DNA from 4 places in the Brevibacillus sp. Leaf182 genome. Region 4 is predicted to be linked to each of the others. Evidence: riboswitches for the same ligand, from Rfam matches in the RefSeq annotation. Region 4 holds a riboswitch; each other region holds the start of a gene.
What was found. Region 4 has a riboswitch for S-adenosylmethionine ahead of ASG16_RS22250 (homoserine dehydrogenase family protein). Riboswitches for the same ligand answer to the same signal wherever they lie in the genome.
Positions count from the first base shown of each region.

Region 1: linked by a shared signal. The riboswitch ahead of ASG16_RS02380 (methionine ABC transporter ATP-binding protein) and the one ahead of ASG16_RS22250 (homoserine dehydrogenase family protein) in region 4 are both predicted to bind S-adenosylmethionine.
Region 2: linked by a shared signal. The riboswitch ahead of ASG16_RS27460 (ABC transporter permease) and the one ahead of ASG16_RS22250 (homoserine dehydrogenase family protein) in region 4 are both predicted to bind S-adenosylmethionine.
Region 3: linked by a shared signal. The riboswitch ahead of ASG16_RS02465 (homocysteine synthase) and the one ahead of ASG16_RS22250 (homoserine dehydrogenase family protein) in region 4 are both predicted to bind S-adenosylmethionine.

Region 1 is NZ_LMPN02000014.1:60,210-65,911, reverse strand. Features, by position in the region: gene ASG16_RS02395 (spore germination protein) at 1-708, shown strand, start outside; gene ASG16_RS02390 (GerAB/ArcD/ProY family transporter) at 720-1,844, shown strand; gene ASG16_RS02385 (Ger(x)C family spore germination protein) at 1,844-2,740, shown strand; gene ASG16_RS31475 (Ger(x)C family spore germination C-terminal domain-containing protein) at 2,731-3,003, shown strand; SAM riboswitch class I at 3,111-3,227, shown strand; gene ASG16_RS02380 (methionine ABC transporter ATP-binding protein) at 3,328-4,341, shown strand; gene ASG16_RS02375 (methionine ABC transporter permease) at 4,342-5,007, shown strand; gene ASG16_RS02370 (MetQ/NlpA family ABC transporter substrate-binding protein) at 5,067-5,702, shown strand, end outside.
Region 2 is NZ_LMPN02000036.1:237,207-242,908, reverse strand. Features, by position in the region: gene ASG16_RS27470 (ABC transporter ATP-binding protein) at 1-818, opposite strand, end outside; gene ASG16_RS27465 (ABC transporter permease) at 832-1,779, opposite strand; gene ASG16_RS27460 (ABC transporter permease) at 1,784-2,716, opposite strand; SAM riboswitch class I at 2,826-2,930, opposite strand; gene ASG16_RS27455 (sulfite exporter TauE/SafE family protein) at 3,053-3,844, opposite strand; gene ASG16_RS27450 (MBL fold metallo-hydrolase) at 3,876-5,294, opposite strand; gene ASG16_RS27445 (FAD/NAD(P)-binding oxidoreductase) at 5,591-5,702, opposite strand, start outside.
Region 3 is NZ_LMPN02000014.1:77,826-83,527, reverse strand. Features, by position in the region: gene ASG16_RS02480 (AAA family ATPase) at 1-260, opposite strand, end outside; gene ASG16_RS02475 (MFS transporter) at 309-1,535, opposite strand; gene ASG16_RS02470 (ArsR/SmtB family transcription factor) at 1,532-2,581, opposite strand; gene ASG16_RS02465 (homocysteine synthase) at 2,735-4,039, opposite strand; SAM riboswitch class I at 4,131-4,237, opposite strand; gene ASG16_RS02460 (rhodanese-like domain-containing protein) at 4,550-4,861, shown strand; gene ASG16_RS02455 (SCO family protein) at 4,944-5,570, shown strand; gene ASG16_RS02450 (YqzG/YhdC family protein) at 5,567-5,702, opposite strand, start outside.
Region 4 is NZ_LMPN02000031.1:166,862-172,563, reverse strand. Features, by position in the region: gene ASG16_RS22265 (arsenic resistance protein) at 1-543, shown strand, start outside; gene ASG16_RS22260 (VOC family protein) at 621-1,436, opposite strand; gene ASG16_RS22255 (CapA family protein) at 1,514-2,683, shown strand; gene ASG16_RS22250 (homoserine dehydrogenase family protein) at 2,743-4,008, opposite strand; SAM riboswitch class I at 4,095-4,206, opposite strand; SAM riboswitch class I at 4,273-4,379, opposite strand; gene ASG16_RS31565 (hypothetical protein) at 4,474-4,608, opposite strand; cobalamin riboswitch at 4,768-4,972, opposite strand; gene ASG16_RS22245 (methylated-DNA--[protein]-cysteine S-methyltransferase) at 5,006-5,497, opposite strand; gene ASG16_RS22240 (DinB family protein) at 5,505-5,702, opposite strand, start outside.

The DNA.
Region 1 (5,702 bases), on a different contig from region 4:
TTACTTCAATTTTTTCAATCGCCAGATGACTATTATTTGCGCTGGAGTCTTGCTACTTTCAACAGACTCATGCGAATCTTTGCCATGATCTTGTCCCTGATCCTGACCCCGATCTACGTGGCTGCGCTGACCTATCATTACGAGATGATTCCGGCAGACCTTTTGCTTTCCCTCGCGCAATCACGCTCCCGAGTACCGTTTCCACCGCTGTGGGAGGCTATTTTGATGGAATTGATTATTGAGCTTTTGCGGGAAGCCGGAGCCAGACTACCGACCAAGGTCGGTCAGACGATAGGTATCGTGGGCGGTATTGTGATCGGACAGGCCATTGTTCAGGCTGGATTCACCAGCAATATCCTGATTATTATCGTTGCCCTCGGGGCTTTGTCATCCTTTATCGCACCTAGCTATATGATCGGTTCTACGATCCGGGTCGTTCGTTTTCCAATGATTTTGCTGGCGGGCATGCTGGGGGCATTGGGCATTGTAGTCGGATTCAGCTTCCTAGCCAGCCATTTGCTCCGACAGACGAGTTTGGGGCGTCCTTACATGTACCCCATTTACCCCGTGCGCTATTCCGATTGGAAAGATGGCTTTATTCGCGCTCCATTATCCTCTCTTTCCGAACGCCTCAAGTTTTTTACACCAAAACGAGTACTTCGTTTTGACAGGGGAAATGCCAAAGAGAAGAAAGACATTGACGAGTAAGCGAGGCTGCTATGAACATTAACATCGATGTAAGCAAGGGCAATACAATATCGGCATATCTTGCAGGGTTGCTGGTGCATGGAGCTCAACTTGGAATGGGCATCTTGGGCTTTCAACGAATCATTGCGAAGGAAGCAGGGCATGATGCGTGGATTTCGGTCATACTTGCAGGCTTGGTTACGCATCTAACATTGTGGATCATTATCAAGACTATGCAAAAATACCCTTCGGCTGATATTTACGGCATTCAAGATGATGTGTTTGGAAGGTGGCTAGGAACTGCTGTAAGCATCATATTTATAATCTATTTTATATTGACAGCTGGAATCATTCTTCGCAGCTACATCGAAGTTGTCCAAACCTGGGTGTTCCCGAATTTACCTACGTGGATATTGGCAGGAATCATCCTTTTTCTTGCGTACTACACCATTGTGGGAGGGATAAGAGTCATAGCTGGCTATACGTTTTTTTCCATTATAGCAACGGCATGGCTAGTCTTTGATTTATATTTCCCTTTGGAATTCGCACGATGGGAATATTTGTTTCCGATTATGGATACCAGCTTTGGGAACCTTTTCAAAGGAATGATGGCCATGTCATTGACCAGTGTCGGTTTCGAGGTTCTCTATGTCGTCTATCCCTATGTACAAAATAAGGACAGGGTAAATAAAAGTGCACAGTTGGCGGTGCTGGTGACTTATCTTATCTATTTATTGGTCATGATCGTGTCCTTGGTCTTTTTTAGCCAAGGTCAGCTCATGAGGACGATCTGGGCGACACTCAATCTGCAAAAGATGGTGTATCTCCCCATTCTGGAAAGATTTGAGCTGGTCGTTATCTCGCTGTGGCTTATCGTCATCTTGCCGAATATCATGCTGTATTTGTGGTGCTCGGCGCGAGGGCTCAAGCGTTTGTTCAGCTTCAACTTGCGAAGTTCATTGTATTGGATTTTATCGGTGATTTATCTTGCTTCCTTGACGATGCTTTCCAGACAGCAGATGAATTGGCTTTTTACTGTGCATGGGAAAATTAGCATATGGGTTGTGTACCTGTACCCCTATTTTTTGTACGTCATGGTCTTGCTGAAGCAGCGAACGCAACGGGCAAAATCGAAGAGCAAAGGAGAGAGTGCCTGATGCTTGATGAGCGGAAAAAGAGGTTGTCCTTCATCAAACGGTTTTTGGCGTTGTGGTGTTCTGGTGTCATAATAGTCACAGGCTGTGGAGATCGGCAGATTTTTGATGAAACTGGACTTGCCACAGCTGTCGGCTATGACTTGTTAAAGGATGGAAACATTCGTGGGACTGCAATCATGCCCTCCATTAATCCAGAGGCAAAAAAAAAGATACAGATTTTCTCAGCAATGGGGGAGACCAGCAAATCAATCCGGGATCGGGTTAATTTACAATCAGATAAAAGAGTGTTGGGTGGGCAGATTCGTGTCGCCCTCTACAGTGAAAACTTGGCAAAACGCGGGCTTGGCAGTATCGTTGACACGCTGTATCGGGATTCCTCTATTTCCAGCAGGGTTTATCTTTGCCTATTTGAAGGCGAAACATATGATATGTTAACGTATCCCTATTCTGAAGAAGGGAATATCGGAATCTATTTATACCGTATGATTGAGCAAAATATTGAAGGGGAAAAAATTCCGTCTTCCACCATGCATGAGTTTTTTCGGGCCTATTATGACAAAGGAATCGACCCGATCATGCCGTACATTGCAAGAAAGGGAAATGAGCTGCAAATCAAGGGTATCGCATTATTTCAAGGGGAGCGTTATGTAGGGTGGATCACACCAAAGGAAGCCTTTTTAATCAAGCTCATGCATGGAAAGTTCAGCATTGGCAGCTACGATACTTCTGTTCCTGCTCGTATTTTTGGGGAGGAGCCAAAGAGCCGCGGAAGTAAAAAAGACCGTGTGCAGCTTGTCTTTGACACCATTTCCAGCAAATCTAAAATTGATCTGACCCAAGTGTCCCCCCGGTCTTTGATATTGATATACGATTACATGCGAGAATTTTGGAATTAACCCTTCCGCTGAAGCTAGAGAATGCAAAGCTGATGAAAATCATGGAGAATGCACTGGATAAAGAGATCGAAAAAGAATTGCAGAAAGTAGTCAGTAAATTGCAGGGCCTCGATGTCGATCCCGCTGGATTCGGGATGGTGTATCGTGCAAATAGAAGAGGGATGGCAAACATGACGCAGGCCGAGTGGAGAAAAATGTTCAAGGAAGCAAAGTTTCGCTTTCACGTAAAGTCAACAATCATCCGCAACGGCGTCATGGATTAAAAAACTTTTTCCTGCTATTACTATTGACGTGATATTTTCAAAAAGGATATAATCCGTTTTGTATCATCATGAAATAGAAAAAACGAACATAATATACGTAGATATCTTTCTTATCAAGAGAGGCGGAGGGACAGGCCCTATGAAGCCCGGCAGCCGGTTCATTTTCGAATGAACGTCGCGGTGCCAATTCCTACAGGATTGTTTGGATCTTGTGTAGATGAGAAGGGTGGATGCGAACGTATACATTGCGTTGCAGCCCCTTTTTCGTTTATTGAAAAAGGGGTTTTCATATTTTATCAAGATTGTGGTCGGGAGGTGGATGCGTTGATCCAACTGCGTCATTTGCATAAAAGCTATCAAGTACAAGGTAAAACCATCCCAGCATTAACGGGGATCGACCTTTCCATAGAGCAAGGAGAAATATACGGGATTATCGGACACTCTGGTGCAGGGAAAAGTACGTTGATCCGGTGCATCAATTTGCTGGAGCGCCCAACTTCTGGGGAAGTTATTGTGGACGGCGTCGATTTGACTAGGCTGGATGAAGGGAAGCTGCAAGAAAAGCGCCGCTCAATCGGCATGATTTTTCAGCACTTCAACTTGCTGTCTTCTTCGACAGTCGGTGAAAATGTCGCTTTTCCGCTCAAGCTGGCCAAGCGTCCGAAGGCAGAGATTGAGAAGAAAGTAAACGAGCTGCTGAAGCTGGTTGGCTTGGAGGCACATAAGGACAAATATCCGTCCCAACTGTCTGGCGGACAGAAGCAGCGTGTCGGGATCGCCCGGGCGCTCGCGAATGATCCAAAAGTGCTGCTCTGTGACGAAGCTACATCGGCTCTCGATCCGCAGACGACGAACTCCATTCTGGCACTGCTCTTGGACATCAACCGCAAGCTGGGCTTGACCATTGTGTTGATTACCCACGAGATGCACGTCATTCGCTCCATTTGTGATCGTGTCGGCGTAATTGACGGCGGAAAGATCGTCGAGTCGGGTAACGTACTGGATGTATTCCTTCGTCCGAAGCATCCAACGACACAGGAATTCGTGGAACAAGTAGCAGATTCTACAGAGCTGAGAGAAGCAGTCGAGCACGAAAAGGCTTCGGGGAACCGGACCATTGCTCGTGTCACCTTCCTCGGAGAAAAAACGTACCAGCCGATCCTGTTCCAAACGATGCAAGAGACCGGTACGGTGTTCAGCATTTTGCAGGGAACAATCTCCCGCATGAAAGATACGCCGTATGGTCAGTTGGTGATCGAGCTGGAAGGCGATGTTGCACAGAATCAAAAGACCATTGAGACGCTGCGCCAACGTGGCTTGGAAGTAGAGGTGATATAAATGGACTGGACATTCGAGAATGTGGATTGGGCTGAAATCGGCGTAGGTACGATGGACACGCTCACGATGCTCGGCTTTTCCACCCTGTTTACCGTCCTGATTGGTTTGCCATTGGGAATCGTTCTGTTTTTGACTTCACGCGGACAGCTTCTGCAAAACCGCACTTTTTATACGATCGCATCATTCGTTGTCAACGTATTGCGCTCGGTACCGTTTATCATTTTGATGATTTTGCTGATTCCTGTGACGAAAATGATCGTAGGAACCTCACTCGGCGTACTGGGTGCCATTCCGCCGCTCGTATTTGGTGCCGCTCCGTTTTTCGCACGCTTGGTGGAAACCTCTCTGCGTGAGATTGATAAAGGCGTGATTGAGGCCGCACAATCTATGGGGGCGTCCAATTGGCAGATCGTCTGGAATGTCCTTTTGCCAGAGTCTAGATCTGGACTGATCGCAGGTATTACGATCACGACGGTTACGCTGGTCTCCTATACCGCAATGTCTGGGGTAATTGGCGGTGGTGGTTTGGGTGACTTGGCGATCCGATACGGTTATCAGCGTTTCCAAACCGATGTCATGATTGTGACTGTTGTTATTTTGCTGGTGATGGTACAGATCTTACAAACGCTGGGGGACCGTCTGGTTCTGAAATTCAGCCGCAAATAGATCTTTCCATATAGATTTTCAAAAAATAAGACTAAATACATGCAAGGGGGAAATCATTCATGAAAAAGCTAGTCGTATCTGTACTTTCTACTGTATTGGCATTTTCTTTGGCAGCTTGCGGAGGCAAAACGGAAACAGCACCTGCTCCGGCTGAAGGCGGCGCACAAGGCGGACAACAGGAAGTAACATTGAAGGTAGGCGCTTCTCCCGTTCCACATGCAGCAATCTTGAAATTCGTTCAACCAAAACTGAAAGAACAAGGCGTGAACCTGGAAATTAAAGAGTTCACCGATTACGTACAACCTAACGTTCAAGTGAACGAGAAACAACTCGACGCTAACTTCTTCCAGCACAAGCCTTACCTGGAAGACTTCAATAAAGGACAAAACATGAATCTGGAGCCAGTAGTGGCTGTACACATTGAGCCATTCGGCGCTTACAGCAAAAAAGTAAAATCTGTGGATGAATTAGCTGATGGCGCAACAATCGCGCTGCCAAACGATCCAACAAACAGCGGCCGCGCACTCGCACTCTTGGAGAAAAACGGCGTGATCAAGCTGAAAGAGGGCGCTGGCATCAGCGGTACTGTGAAGGACGTTGTTGAGAACAAGAAAAACCTGAAGTTCAAAGAAGTAGAAGCAGCAATGCTGCCACGCGTTCTGGAAGAAGTAGATCTGGCGTTGATCAACACCAAC
Region 2 (5,702 bases), on a different contig from region 4:
ATGGGGAGCAGCCGCTCTTTTTTGCCTGTATCGAGGCGTGGCACAGACTGCAACAGTCCTTGTGTATATGGGTGGCGCGGATTGTCAAAGATCTCTCCCACAGGGCCGCTCTCCACCACTACGCCTGCGTACATGACCGCTACATGATCGGCCACCTCTGCAACAACGCCCAGATCGTGGGTGATCAAAATGATCGACGTGTTTAACTGCTCCTGCAACTCCCTCATCAGACGAAGAATCTGTGCCTGAATGGTCACGTCGAGCGCTGTCGTCGGTTCGTCGGCGACAACCAACTGCGGTTGGCAAGCAAGCGCCATAGCGATTCCAACACGCTGCCGCATGCCTCCGCTTAGCTCGTGCGGATATTGTTCAAAACGCCTCGCCGCTTCCGGAATGCCCACTCTCTCTAGCAGTTTCAGTGTCTCTTCCTTTGCTTGCGACTTCGTCTGCTTTCGATGTTTGATCAGCCCTTCCGCAATCTGTAAACCGATTTTCATCGTGGGGTTCAGCGAAGTCATCGGGTCTTGGAAAATCATGCCGATCTGCGAGCCGCGAACCTGCTGCCATTCCAGCTTCGTCAGCCCAGTCAGTTCACGCCCGCGAAACCGAATGCTGCCACCTTTTACCTGACCGGATCGCGGCGGAATCATCCCCATCAATGCCCGAGCAGTCACACTTTTTCCGCATCCGCTTTCCCCGACAATCGCCAGCGTCTCTCCTTCCTTCACAGAAAAGGAAACCCCTCTTACTGCCTGCACCTCTCCACCGTACGTGCGAAAGGAGACGCGTAGCTGATCTACTTCCAACAATGGTTTCACGATGTACTCCTCCTCATTTCCTGATCCGCGGGTCCAGTGCGTCCTGCAAACCGTCCCCGAGTGCATTGCACGCGAACATGGTAAGCGAAATCATGAATCCCGGAAAAAACAGCCGCCACCACTGTCCGCTCAGCATAACCGCCAGCGCGTCGTTAGCCATGGTTCCCCAGCTAGCGGTTGGCGCCTGTACACCCAGCCCAAGAAAGCTGAGAAACGATTCGGCGAAAATCGCGTGCGGGATCGTAAAAGTCAGGTTGACGATGATGACGCCGATCGTATTCGGCAGCAGATGCTTCCTGATGATTTTGGCATGCGAGGTACCCAGCTTTTCTGCCGCCAGTACAAACTCCTGACGCTTGATCTGCATGATTTGCCCTCTGACCAGGCGCGCCATGCCGACCCAGCCGGTTAGTGAAAGGGCAATAATGATCGTTGTGAGACCAGGCTCCAGAACCACCATCAGCAGGATTACCACTAGCAGATACGGAATGCTGTATAGAATTTCAGCTAACCGCATCAGGATGTTGTCCACACGATCTCCCAGCTTGTTCCTCCCTGCCATGTAACCAGATATCCCGCCGATGATTACGCCGATCACTAGGTCAATGGCAGCTGCCGCCACACCAATAAACAAAGAGATTTGACCACCTACCCAGGTACGTGCCCACATGTCCCGACCCAAGTCATCCGTTCCAAACCAGTGCTCGCCCGACAGTGGCAGATTACCCTTCGTCAATGACTGTTCATGCGGGCTATGGGGTACGAGCATCGGTCCGATGATCGAGAGAGTCACCACTGCTGCGAGCAGGAAAAACCCGAGCATGGCCAGCTTGTTGTGGAATACTCGCTGCAATACCTCCTGCCAGTACCCTAGGCTGGGACGTTCGCGAATTCCTTCGGATAGTCGGTTTCGGTCTACTGGTCGAAACAGGGAGTCTAGCTGTGTTGCCTGATTGGCCATGTCGTTACTTCCCTCCACTCGTCAATCTGATGCGCGGGTCAATCACCCGATACAGCAGGTCGATGATGTACAAAGTAAAAATGAGCACAAAGCTGTAAAACACGGTCGTCCCCAAAATAACGGGGTAATCGCGGTTAAAAATGCTTTCCACGAAGTATTTGCCGAGCCCGGGAATGGCGAAAATCTTTTCCACCACAAAGGTTCCGGTCATCAGGTTGGCAAACAGTGGTCCGATAAAGGTAAGAACCGGCAGTATGGCATTGCGCATCCCGTGTCTAATGACAATGGAAAAGGTGCCAAGCCCTTTCGCCTCCGCCGTACTTATGTATTCCTGTTGCCAAACCTCAAGCATGCTGGCTCGTACGAAACGAGCGATAATGGCAAGCGGACCGATAGCGAGCGCAAGCGTTGGAAGAATCGAGTGTTCCCAGCTCCCCCACGCAGCAACAGGAAGAAGCTCCCATTTGACCGCCAAGTACTTAATCAACAGTGGCGCCAGAATAAAACTGGGGACAGAGATCCCGATGATGGCTGCAAACATAGATAAGAAATCCAGCGTTCGATTGTGATAGAGTGCCGCTACGATTCCGAGTGTGATTCCACCTGCCAGCGCGACAATAAACGACTGGAGTCCCAGAACAGCCGAGGCGGGAAATCCCTCTGCAATCAACGTGTTCACATCCCTCGTCTTGGACTGGATAGATGGCCCCAAGTCAAACTGTAGTAAACCTTTCAGATAGAGCAGGTACTGTACCGTGATTGGCTGATCCAGGTTGTACTCCGCCCGCATGTTCTTTACCACTTCTTCTGGAAGCATTTTGGCGTCAGACGCGAACGGGTCACCCGGAATCAGGTGCATGGTCACAAACGTCACCGTGACAATAATCCACAGCGTAACGATCATAAGAAAGCCACGCTTGACCGCATAATGAAGCACATTGTTTCCTCCTTTGTATAATAGTAAGTAAATAGATGTGAATACTACGAATTATAAATACAGAAAACCCCTCTCCGAAAAGAAGAGGGGTAATTGCACGGTTCCCACCTTCTCATCTCGCAGAATTACTCCGCAGGAATTAGCACCGTAAGGTCAATTAGACCAAGGTTGCCGGGTTTCATCGGGCCAGTCCCTCCACCACTCTCGATAAGAATGTTCTATGAAATTTTGTTTCATCGTAAAATTCTTTTTTATCTTATCATTTTACTCGGATATGTCAATGCTGTTCAATGACAATTGATTTTTCTTTATTTTATTTATGAAAAAAGTAAATCTTCACACACGTTTGAATAGGAGGATGTCAGCCCAAATCTTAATCGTGGTGGCTAGGATCAACAAGGCAAGAATGGTTTGGAGAATCCGTGTGTCCAAACGTTTGCTGACCATCGTACCCAGTGGCGCTGCCATGATACTGGCGATTACCATGATCACGGATGGCCACAGCAATATGTCCCCCGCCATCCCTTTCCCTACCGTCGAACCGATGGAAGAAAGAAAGGTAATGGCAAGAGATGAAGCTATTGTAACCCTTGTCGGGATCTTAAGGATGATCAACATGATGGGAACCAAAATAAAAGCGCCAGCAGCTCCGACAATTCCTGAGGCGCCTCCGACAATCAAAGCGGATAATACGGCTGTAGGTTTATGAAAGAGAACCTCTGTCTGTTCTCGCTCGTCCACTCGCTTTTTTGGCAGGAACATCAAGATTACAGCAAGGGTAGCCAGGATGGCGTAAACGATATTGATGGCTTCTGCCGAAAGATATTTTCCTCCATATCCCCCAAGCAAGCTCCCGACAATAATTGAACTTCCCATATACAGTACGAGTTGGTAATGAATAAGCTTATCTTTGCGCAGAGTCCAAACAGCAGCTAGGGTGGCAAAAAATACTTGGACTGCACTTATTCCGGATACCTCGTGAGCTGTGTAAGCAACGAATCCAAAGGCGGGCGGAATGTACAGAAGCATCGGATACTTGATGATGGAGCCCCCGATTCCGACGAGACCAGAGATAAATGATCCCGCGAAACCGATAACAAACAGTGTGATCACAAGGTCGATAGTCATACGCTCACCCTTTGCAACACCTCACTTCGTTTTATCCTCGTTCTACAACTGCCAAGCCATCTATTTGCCATCTCAAGATTCCGCCGCTCAAATTCATGACATCCTTGAATCCATTTGCCTGAAGAATGCTTGCTCCAATAGCGGAACGAGCACCGGAACGGCACTGTACGAGAAGCGGCTTATCGTGAGGAATTTCCTCCAGCCGCATAGCGAGCGTACCGAGCATGATGTGCTGTGCATCTGGAATGTGTCCTTCCTTCCACTCAGAGAGATTACGTACATCTACTACGTGAACCTCTCCCTTTTTCACCTGTTCGGCAATCTCCAACGGTGTTACCTCTTTGATTGTCTCGAGTGCAGACACTTCGCCTTCCAGTAGCTTGCCGCTGTCGATAAAACCTGTGACATGATCAATCCCTACGGAATGCAAGGCTTGCAAAATCTCATCCAGCTCATCTGGGGTGCCCAGGATATGAACCGGGCGATCGTAATCGACGATCCAGCCCGCCCAGTTGGCAAATGACTTGTGAAAAGGAATGTGAAGTGTTCCCGCCAAATGCCCCTTCGCAAAATTCTGGAAAGGACGCGTATCGACAATCTGTCCCTTTTCCAGCGTTTCCTTAACCGCTTCAAGCGAATTGAACTCTTGAACAACAGGGAGTTCGTTGAGCAAGGCAGGGCCTTCCTTATTCACGCGTTTCATTACGGCAAAATACGTTGGTGGCTCTGGTTGTCCATCCAGGAGTACCTGAACGAATTCCTCTTCATTAGAGTGTAACATCGCCCAGTTAAAGAGCTTTTCATAACCAACGGTAGAAGACGGCACGGCCCCCAGTGCTTTCCCGCAAGCGCTTCCTGCGCCATGCGCTGGCCATACCTGCATGTAATCCGGCAGTTGCTTGAATTTTTGGAGGGACTGGAACATGGCTCTTGCACCTGATTCGGACGTACCCTTTATTCCCGCCGCTTTTTCGAGTAAGTCCGGTCTGCCGATATCGCCGACAAAGACGAAATCCCCCGTGAAGATCCCGATAGGCCGATCTGCATTCCCTCCAAGGTCTGTCAAAAGGAAGGAGATGCTCTCGGGTGTATGGCCAGGGGTATGCATGACTTCAAATAGCAAGTTCCCGATAAAAAAGCGATCCCCATCGTGGACAAGCTGATGGTTCAACCCTTCCAAGTATTGATATTTCCAATCTTTATCGCCCTCATTGGATAAAAACAGCTTCGCCTGATGAGTTGCGCCCAGTTCTCTGGCACCGGAGACAAAATCAGCGTGAATGTGGGTTTCCGTGGCGGCTACAATGGTAACCCCTTCTGCTTTGGCGACTTGAAAATAAGGAGCCAGATTGCGGGCGGGATCGATCACAATCGCCTCCCCGTTTTTTTGGCAACCGACCAGATAAGATGCATGGGCCAGTTTTTCATCATAAAAGTAACGTAACAACATGGCGCATTCCTCCCTTTTACACGTCTATTTTTTGTTGGATTTTTCTGCGGGTACTTCGAGCAACGATTGGGTAAAAAAACATTAACGGGCTCGCTTTTATGTTCGGCTCGTGCTTTGGCATCTTATCAAGCAACGTGAATAGGGCGTCTATCGATTCTTTTTCCACCAAGAAACGGGACAGTTGACCCTCTTCGGCTGCCAGGACGGTAACTTTTTCTTCGGGAGCTTTCGGATCAATATGGTGATTGCTTCCTGTCGTTCAAAATGTTGCTCTCCCCCTCTCTTTCAAAGGCGCCTTACATCAATCCTTTTAACATCCCATTCCAATAAAGGATGGGAAGCAGCTCTCTTTTCATCAGGTACATACTGAATCTCTCTTTAGATTGGTCAAAAGGAAAGGTTTCACAC
Region 3 (5,702 bases), on a different contig from region 4:
CTTGTTCGTTGATTGAATACGTGTAGACCGACGACATCAGATGGCAGTAGATCCGCAGTAAATTGAAGGCGGTTGTAAGAGCCGCCAATCGCTTGCGCCAATGTTTTGGCAAGCACGGTTTTTCCCATTCCGGGCAAATCCTCCAGCAATACGTGACCACGGGCGAGCAAGGCCGTTACCAATAGGCGGACCTGACTTTCTTTGCCCACGATGACGCTGCTGATAGCATGCTGAAGCTTATCCAATGTCGGATGAGTCATGAAAATTCTCCTTTTCCCATTCAAAATTTAGGAGTCTTACGATTTTTATTATATATGGAATATCCTGTTAGTTACAAATTTTCGAAATAATATTCCCGTCAGCGCGGAGAGCACGATGAGGGCACCGACAGAGATGTAAAGGGGGCGAATCCCTACCTGATCGCTCAACTGTCCACCAAGCCAAATACCGACGGGCATCGTCGCACGCACGATGAGCAGTCGGACAGACAATACACGCCCCATTAGCTCGGAAGGAACGTGAAGCTGATACAGGCTTGTGCTATGTACCTGGAAAAAGGGGGCAAACAGACCAGCCAGTAGTTCGATGGTGATTGCAAGCCAGAGGTCATGGGTAAAGCCTAGGGCAACAAAGCTTAGGCCACCTAATACCAGTGATCCCAACATAATCAGGGGCTGTCCAAGGCTGCTATGTAAGCGTGGCACGAGCAAGGAGCCGAAGAAATAGCCCAACGGATAACCAGCCAAAAACAAGCCTACATGAAACGAGGTGCCTTGCAGCTCGCCGGCTATAAAAGGCAGGTTTAGTACGAGTGTGACTCCGACAGCAAATTGGACGAGAGCCGAGTACAGGCCAAGCCAGAGCAAAAGGGGCTTCTGCCAAAAAATCGCAAGACCAGCCTTAAACATAACGAACCACGATTGCTTCTTGTTGGCGGTATCCGCTGGGGCGATTGGACAAAGAACCAGAAAGAGACCACTGAGTGCATAGCTGATCGCGACCAATGCGAGTACGGACTCACCGCCGATACTCGCCACGAGAATCCCAGCCAAAGGAGGACCTGTGATCAAGGCAACTCGCAGGACACTATCCAAATAAGCATTGGCCTGGAGGAGCTGCTCTCTTTTGACCAGAGCAGGGAGGAGCGACTGGCTGGCTGGCACATACAGCGGTTGAACGAGACCGTTGATCAAGGCTGTGAAATACAGTGGCCAGAGCGATTCTGTCCCGGAAGTAATGACCGCAAAGGACAAACAAAACGCAGCAGCTCGCATCCATTGAGAAAAAATCATGACACGCTTCTTGTCGAATCGGTCGATGTACGGTCCGGCTACCAACTGAATAGCGAGCGACGGCAAGAAATACAGCAGCCACATCTGTCCGACCGCACCTTGTGAGCCTGTTGCCTGATAGATTAACCAGCTATTGGCGAGGGTACCGAGTGAGGCGCCGAGTTCTGAAATGAGCTGACCGAAAAGAATCCAACGATAAGAACGCTGCTGCCAGACAGAGGCTTGGACCGCGGTTTGGTTCATGGGGTGCTCCTGTCTAGGAATTCATCCCACATCAGGGGAAGCTTGTCCAGGGTATGACGGCGGAGTCTGTAACGGGAGCCTGCTGTTTCAACGAGATGGGCAGACCGCAGCATGGACAGGTGATGGTGCACTGTCGATTTCGCCATGGAGAGTTGATCTGTTATCTCTTGCAGGCTCAGGTCCTTTTCCGCCAGCATTTTGACCATGCGCAGTCTGTGCTCATCTCCGAGTGCTTTTAAGGCTTGCACCAGTGAAGGTGGTGGCTGATTAGGATCTACAGCATCATGCAAATTTTCGTCGGCAACAGGGTAATAAAAAATTTTCGTCCCGACAGCATCGGCCTGTACGGTCCACGGGCGATAAATCGCTTGTGGAATCAGCAATACGCGTGTCACCGCAGGTTCTGGGAGGTAGCTCGATCCCGTCGCATACTCCACCAAGGCTTCCGGGTTGAGCTTTCCTAGTTTGCTTTGCTTTTGCGACCAATCCCGTTCTAGCATACGAACGATCTCTTCCTCACGCGGCTTGATATGCGTGGTATACCAGCCTTCCATCAATCGGAGAATATGACTCCGCAGCTCTTCTGCATCAACGGAAGTAATATGTCCGATATACGATTCAAAAAAGAGATGCGCACGACAAGCTTCCTGTAAAGCGGCGCATTCCTCCTTGTTTCCTTGTGCAGCCTTTCGCCGTGCTTCCTGCATATTTTCACCTAGATAAGGGAGGGCCTCGTATCGGAGCTGTTCTGTTGAGAGCTCTCTGACGTACGAGAGAAAGGAATCCAGATCAGCGAAAGGGCAAAGATCGAGCAGTTGCAAAAGTGTCTTCCATGTGTTGTGTTCCTTCGCATAGTCGACCTCTTGCTGTACAGAGGGTGATAGCTCGTCCAACAGTTGACGCCAGTAGGCAGGAGGGTGTTCCATCGTGTGATGCAATTGATCGTAGGTAGCGGCAGCGATTCCCAAGGCAGCTTCGAATAAAGGAGAATACGAGAGCTCAACCCGATAGGTCGTTCGTTCACTGCCAATGTTCAAAATCTTCATGTGATCATCCTTCCAAAATTTGTACATGATTATGTATTTTATAAATAACGAATGTGAAATTCAACATTTTTCGAATGGAAGTAGAAAAGGAAAAGAAGAATCACAAATCTCTATCCAAAGAGATCATGATTCTTCTTTCTTCAAAAAGTATGGTTAACCTACCGTAGATAATTGAAACGCACGCTGTAGTGCTTGCTCCAGATCAGAGAGGATATCGTCGATCGATTCTGTGCCGACTGAGAGGCGAATAAGTCCCGGGGTCACTCCGGCTGCTACCTGCTCTTCTTCTGTCATCTGCTGATGTGTTGTGCTGGCTGGATGAATGATGAGTGACTTGGAGTCCCCGACATTTGCGAGATGGGAGAACAGCTTCACTGATTCGATCAATGTTTTTCCTGCCTCAACGCCACCGCGAATTCCAAAGGTCAGGATCGCACCAGCACCTTTTGGTAAATACTTTTGTGCCAATTCATGCTGGGAGTCAGACTCCAGCCCCGGATAACTCACCCACTCCACGGCAGAGTGATTGGCGAGGAATTGGGCTACTGCCAAGGCGTTCTGGCTATGCCGCTCGATGCGCAGATGCAGGGTTTCTAATCCTTGCAGGAACAAGAAGGAATTGATTGGGGCGACAGCCGCTCCAATATCGCGCTGGAGCTGGACGCGTGCCTTGATAATATAGGCGAGTGGACCGACTGCCTCTGTATAGACAACACCATGGTAGCTTGGGTCTGGTGTAGTCAGACCTGGGAATTTTCCGTTGTTCCAGTCGAATTTTCCAGAGTCTACGATGATACCGCCTATTGCTGTTCCGTGTCCGCCGATGAATTTGGTAGTGGAGTGCACGACAATATCGGCCCCGTGCTCAAAAGGACGGCATAAAATTGGAGTCGCGAAGGTATTGTCCACGATCAAAGGAACACCATTTTCGTGGGCAATATGGGCGATGGCCTCGATATCAGCGACATCAATGCGCGGATTGCCGATCGTTTCGCAAAACACAGCTTTTGTCTTTTCATTGATATAGGCACGGAAATTTTCCGGATTGGATTGATCAGCAAAATGAACCTTGATACCGAGGCGGGGAAGCGTGTGGGCGAACAGATTGTAGGTACCGCCGTAGAGGCTGCTGGAAGCGACGATCTCGTCTCCTGCATGCGCAATATTTAAGATGGCGAATGTAATGGCAGCTTGCCCAGATGCAGTCGCGAGTGCACCAACTCCACCTTCGAGCAGGGCAACACGCTTCTCAAACACATCCTGGGTCGGATTCATGATACGTGTATAGATGTTCCCAAACTCTTTTAGGCCAAACAGATTGGCTGCATGCTCCGTATCGCGGAAAACATAGGAGGTCGTCTGATAGATCGGAACAGCACGTGAGCCTGTTACAGGGTCAACCTCCTGCCCACCGTGGACCGCAAGTGTTTCTGGCTTCCATTGTTGTTGATCGGACATGTCCATCTCTCCTTTTACTATGGGAAATCGGCTAATAAAAAAACGGAGCATTCTCCTGAGAAGAAGAAGGCTCCGATCATGCACGGGCTTGTGTTCATCTCTCAGAATCACTGGATTCTGCAGGAATTAGCACCATGCAGCTAGTCTGCTGGTTGCCGGGTTTCGTAGGGCCTGTCCCTCCACCGCTCTTGATGAGAAAAAGTTGTTGTCGTAATTGTATGAAAATAAAACCTTGATGTCAACGCATAATCGTAAGTTATCAGGGAGGTTTTTGTGTATATAGGGATGAAAGGTGTTCACTCATGCCATTAATTTGTAACGCTTTTGCCTCAAGCTGTTCACATCCCGTGTGGCTACTGCCGCAGTGAAATAGGAGATAATGGTAGAAAATAGGGAGCATGGATGGATAGTGAAGCCAAGTGCTCTTCGCGTTAGAAAAGTAAAAAAGCGTGTGATATCATGGAGGTGGTTACAACTGATCTGATCGTACATATAGGAGGATAAATAGCGATGAGCCATGGAGTAAAGGAAATTACACCACAAGAGCTGTTGGAAAAGCTGGAAGCCAAAGAGGAACTGCAAGTCATTGATGTACGTGAAGTCGATGAGTGGAATGCAGGTCACATTAAAGAGGCAAAGCTGATCCCACTCGGCTTTTTGCCGCACCGTATCGATGAGCTGGATAAGAACACTCCGATTGTGATGGTTTGCCGTAGTGGTGCCAGAAGCCATAATGCTACAGCGTATTTGAGTGAACAAGGATATGACGTGGCGAATATGGTTGGCGGCATGCTCGCATGGCCAGGTGAAGTGGAACAGTAAGAAGAGATAGAAACAGTGTGAAATGCCTCCCGAGTGTAATCAGGAGGCATCTCGCATGGGACAAGCAGGGAGGAAGCAACCCGTGAGTGAAGGAACACAATTGCAGCAGGAATCTGCGATAAAAAAACATTGGTTTCCTGTGTTAGCTGGTATTATCCTTTTGGCTATCGTCGGAGTATTTGGTTATAAGTACATGACAGAAGAGAAGATCGAAGTGTTGAAGCCCATCGCGGACTTCACCTTAGACAACAGTGACGGAACAACCTACACGTTTAATCAAAGTGCTGGCAAGGTACGGCTGGTCGAGTTTATGTTTACCAAGTGCCCGGATATTTGTCCGGCTACTACGTACAACATGGCCAAGCTGCAAGATCAGTTGAAGGAAAAGGGACTGTTCGGAGACAAAGTAGAGTTTATCTCTATCTCCTTTGACCCTGATAATGATACGCCGGAAGTCTTGCAGGAGTATGCAGCCAAGTTCAAGGCAGATCAGAGTGGCTGGAAGTTCCTGCGCGGGGACGCTCAGGCTGTAGAAAAAGTGACGAAGGACTTTGGTCTGATGGTCATGAAGCAGCCAGATGGATCTTATGCTCATACGGCTCGTATGTTCCTTGTTGATGGAGAGGGAAACATGCGCCGCGCGTACGGGATGGCAGCTGACATGGACATGGAAGTCATGATGAAAGAGATGGAACAGCTCGCTGACTAGTGAGTCTCCTCATAGGAGATGTTTACGACATCTTCTGTCTGATTCACGAATTCAATATGAATGAGTAACGCCCACCTGCGATTGCCTTCTTGAAGCAAGAGCTTAAACGTCTCTTCCGACGTGGTGGGCGTT
Region 4 (5,702 bases):
ATGGGCAAGACATCGGCAGAAATTGTGAGTGTCGGGCCGTTTCTCGAAGCATTTTTCGGCCTTATTATTGTTCCACTGGGACTTGCTCTCCTTACTCAATGGTGGTCAAGACGCAAACCACACGGAGAACGTTTTCTTGATGCGACAGCATGGCTTCCCGTGCCTTTTATGGCACTAACCCTCTTTATTGTTGTTGCATCCCAAATCTCTAAACTATATACCTCTTTTCATTTTATTAGCCAAGTGATTCCCGTCTATGTAGCATATATGGCCATTACACCATTGATTGCACGTATCGTTTCTCGTATATTCCGCTTAGATACCGGAGCGGGGCGGGCTCTTATCTTTAGCGCAGGAACCCGTAACTCTCTTGTCGTTCTTCCTTTTGCACTGGCGCTACCTGAACCTCTAAACGGGGTAGTTTCTGCTGTAATCGTAACGCAAACAATTGTAGAACTTATTGGGGAACTCTTATATATTCGTCTTGTTCCAAATGTACTTTTACGAGAGACGAACGGAACTGCTGAAAACAAAAATGAATAGGCTTGGTAGATAATGAAACGATCTACATGACGGGCGGTGTCAACTTCGTTGGTACCGCCTCCCCCTCTTCCAAACAACTATTTCAGCGCTGCTAGAAAGTAAGATCCTCCACCAATCTTATACTCGCTATTCTTGCTCGCTCCTGTCAGCCTCACAAAAAACGGTCTCTGCCCACGATTTTTCCATGCAGTCTGCGCCAATCCCTCCTCAGTCGGTTGGCAAAGCACTACATTTCCACCCGGAAGCTCAAATGCCTGACAGATGGCCCCCAGTTCTTTATCGTGGAATTTTTCGCTCTTCTTCCATCCAAACCATCTTTGCCAACGTGCTGTTGCTTCTTCCAGATCCTTTACTGCATAGCCTACTGATTGGAGATGTGCTGCACCGTTCGGATGTGCGCCAATGATGCCACGATTTGTTAAATCTTCTATTCTTTCTTCATCTGTTTGCGACCATTCAATGAGAAATGGTGGTAGAAGAGCACTATCTGCATCTTCGAGAAACAACATCCGCCACCGAAGGGTCGTGCCATCATCACGCGTACGACTTCCCGCAACAGGTCCAGTCACCTGTAGACCTTGGCTTCGCAGGCGCTCTGCCCACGCATCCATCTCGCTGGTCCGAAGCGCAATCTGACCAAAGCCTTCTCCCTTTGCTTCGTCCTCGATGCATTGACGCACGAGCGGATTCTCTGATTGTCGAGCAAGCTCCTGGTGTTCAACCGCCAAAAATTCAACATAGGAAAGCCCGAAATAACTAAGGCTATTCCATGTCCCCCAAGACGCATGACGCCCTCCGGCTACCGCATGAAAACCCGCTTGGCAAAATTGTTCCGCTGCTTCCTGAGGAGTCCGATGTACAAAATGAACCAAATGATCAAAAGTTAATCGCACCTTTTTTCGCCTCTTTTCGTATTACTTATAGAATATCAAAATTCATTTATGTAAGGATAGAAAGACAAGGGGGAAAAATGAACGAGACCAGATCAAGCCGGGTAAAGGCTCGGCGCAAGCACTCACGTAGAAAATGGGTACGTGCTGGGAAGAGCACGCTCCTTTTTAGCGTGTTGGCCATCTTCGTCGTCGGAACCTACTACCTATTCCAAACTGCCATGGATAGAGAACATACCAACCCGAACACGCAGCCTGCTCCTGACAATACCGTGAACCAAAAGACTTCAGTGCAGCTCACCTTTGTCGGTGACATCATGATGTCAGGAAATGTAGAGAAAACGTTACTCGCAAACAGCTATGACTACCCATACAAGCATGTAAGCTCGCTCTTTTTACAAGATGATATCACGATTGCCAATTTGGAGACACCGATCACCGAAACAGGTGTTGCTGCACAGAACAAGGCGTATGTCTACAAGTCGTCGCCACTTGCTGTTCCTGCCATGAAAAACGCTGGGATTGATGTGGTGAATCTCGCCAATAATCACTCCATGGACCAAGGAGTTCCGGGATTGCTGGATACCTTTGACGCTTTGGACAAAAACCGGATTGCATACGTCGGCGCCGGAAAGGATGCCAGCCGTGCCTATTCTCCTGTATTGATAGAAAAGAACGGCATCAAGATCGCGATTCTCGGCTTCAGCAGGGTCATTCCCGAAACGAGCTGGTATGCAGGGAATTCCCAGGCAGGTATGGCCGCTTCCTATGATCCTACGCTAGCAGTGAAAGCGATCCAAGATGCGAACAACCAAGCAGATCTCGTCGTGGTGATTGCACACTGGGGCAAGGAACGCTCCGATTATCCTGTCGATCATCAAAAAGAGTTGTCTCGTGCCTACATCGATGCTGGTGCAGATTTGATTGTTGGCGGTCATCCTCATGTCCTTCAAGGCTTTGAACGATACAACGACAAATGGATTGCGTACAGTCTCGGCAATTTCATTTTCACACGATCAAACGAACCCAAGACTTGGGAAACGATGGTTCTGCAAGCAAGCTGTACGAAAAGTGGTGATTGTGAGCTGACGATGCTTCCGTTTCACGCAGAATTGGGACAAGCTGTACCCATGAATGAAAGCAACGGCGCTGCCCTGCTAAAACGGATTGAATCCATTTCTGTGAGTGTTGACATCCAAAGCGACGGGCGTGTACAGCCGCGTGCAAAAGCGGTGGAGACTGCCCCCTGACAAAAGAAGCCGTGTTTCTAGCTAACCAGAAATACGGCTCTTCTTGTGATTCCTTTTTCTTACGCAGATTCGATAATCGGGAAGCAGCGCACTTCTAAGCCAAAATCATTTTTCAATAGGGACTCGTGCTCTTCACTGATTCCTGTCACGATCAAACCTGCGCGCAAGACGCCTCCCAAGTCGAATTGGACCTTTAGTTTATGCACGTTGACTCCTGCCTGCTGAAGGAAATGCAAGACACGGTCTGGCGTAGCAGTATGACATGAGCCCTCCATATAACACAGGACGTGTTCTTCCGAGTCCACCGTGACACCAGCTTTGGCAGCCGTTTTTTCTTTCCAGGTAGGATGCGGTGTGAATGGCTGTGTCAATAAATAGGCCAAATCCTCGACGACAGCACTCGCTGTAGGGAGCTCTCCTGCCCCTCTTCCTGTAAACAACAAGTCTCCCACGATGTTGCCGGATAGCTGTACAGCATTAAACGCGTCGTGGATTTGCGCCAACGGATGGCTCAGCGGAAGCATGGTTGGTTCAACAGATAGGCGAATTCCTTTCTCAGCTTGATAGGCCTGCGCGATCAGCTTGATCCGGTATCCCAGCTCGCTCGCAATCCGAATGTGACCTGCTGACAAATCTGCAATTCCTTTGCGAACAACATCTGCTAAAGGCAGTGATTCTCCGTAAACAAGCTGTGCCAAGATATACAACTTGTACATGGCATCAAAGCCTTCTACATCCGAACGAGGGTCTGCTTCCGCATAGCCCAGCTCCTGCGCTTGCTTGAGCACCTCCTGGTAAGAGAGCTGCTCTGCCTCCATTTTCGTCAAAATGAAGTTCGTTGTTCCGTTGAGAATACCGCGAACACCTTGAATATCGTTCGTGCGCAGGAACTGCCGGAGCACGCTCAAGATCGGGATGCCCCCTGCCACACTCGCTTCATAGGCAAGATGCACTTGATGCTGATTGGCCAAATCGACTAGCTCTGTTCCTTTTTTCGCCAGAAGTTCTTTGTTGGCAGTTACTACATGGCATCCCTTTTCGATGAAAGCACGGACGTAGTCATAGGTAGGTTCTACACCGCCCATGACCTCCACCACGATATCCACATCGCTGTTCAATACATCCTCAAAGTCTGTTGTCAGTAAAGTCGGGTCGATAGGAACCGCCCGCTCTTTTTCCGAGTCACGCACCAATGCCTTGACGATCTCAATTCGTTTACCCAGACGAGAAGCCAGCTTCTCCTGTTGCGAACGGATTGTTTTGATTACGCCTCCACCCACTGTCCCCAATCCCAATAATCCCACGCGTACCACTTCTGCACTCATCCTGACCACCCCATACCCCGAATTTTAGATAAAAAGAAAAGCCATCTTCGATAAGAAGAAGGCTTGTTAGCAGCTACTGCTCCTCCTCCTTATCTACCAGGACGTATATGTCCTGCAGGAATTGGCACCTTGTCACAAAATATGCGTGACGGTTGCCGGGCTTCATCGGGCCAGTCCCTCCACCTCTCTGGATAAAGAAAATATGAAATTGAAAAAAACCTTCTTCGCTAAGAAGAAGGTTCATCTACTAATGGAGTAACCCGCTTCTTATCTATCGAGACGAAACGTCTCGCAGGAATTGGCACCTTGTCGCAATATGCAACGGTTGCTGGGCTTCATCGGGCCAGACCCTCCACCTCTCTGGATAAGAACCATTTATGCTGTTGAGCTTTATTCTAAGAAATTCCAAGGCAAGCGTCAACAAAATTCTTTCTTTTCTGATTGCAAGCTGATTTGGCCAGACTTTCAATTGTGGGTGAACAGACTTTCTACCTCTTCCATACTGCAGCAAGTGCAATGAAACACGCCCTCCTGGCATTCCTCAGGCAGCTCTTGTTCCTCGACATATCCGCACCATTGGCAAATCATAAGTTGCATCATCGCACGCCCTCCTTTTCTTTTATCCTGCCCAAAATAAAAAGAGCATTTTCCGTTCGACCGTGACGATCGTTAGAAAATGCCAGAAAAGGAGGGACGCACTTGTCCACTCGCTGTTTTTTGCAAGCCATCTCTAACACCTCCCTATCTCCCGTAGGTCTATCAGTGTCGTCGAAACAGGCAGGTCTCCTGACTATGGGTTCATCGTCTAGCGTCGCCTTCCCCGTCTATTTTGATAGACCAGTGGCTCGTTGGACGCTGACTCTCCTCTTACAGTGGCGGGACCGTGTCGGAATTGCACCGAGCTTCCCTATTATCCTTTTGGCGAATTGGTACGCCCTAAGGAACCTGTTTCCATCTATGAAATTGTCTTTTCTCACTACTATTCTCAGATTCTACCTTATTTTTCCTTGTTTTGCGAACATTGCTCGTGGGCCAGTAGCCATTCCTTTCGCCACAAGCCACCCGAATAGCCTGTTAAACTCCCGTTTGCTCCTATAATTCTGTGACAGGGTACGATGATGTTCAGCCGATTTTTTCCGTTGGCATTCCCGACAGCCCTCACCGCATTTTCCTTCCCAATCAACGCGGCTAGCTCCGTGTACGTAATCTTGTGCGCATAGGGAAGGGTGGTCAATGTGTGCCAGACTGTTTTCTGAAAGTCTGTCCCTTTCATACACAGGGGAACAGAAAAGGACTGTCTCTCGCCGGAAAAATATTCGTCCAACTGTTGCCGACAAACGAGGAGAGGCTCTAGACATTTGTCTTCTTGTTCACGCAAAATGGGTTCGTCCCGATCTGTGAACATGATCGAACATACCCCGTCTTCTGTCCCACTGATTTCCAAGATGCCGAGTGGCGAAACATAATCAATTGTCTGTAATCTCTCCATACAAGACCTACCCTAGATACCGATCTTTCAAAATGGTTCTGTGGTGAGCTTCATGTCCAGCAATCACATAGGCCAACGTCCTTGCAGATAGCTTGTTTCCGTTGGCAAGGCCTGTACGCAACCACGCTTCTGGAGAGATTCCGCGAACCTGCGCGATGGTGGAAGCCCGAACGGCCTTATACTCTTCCACTAAATCAGAGAGGTC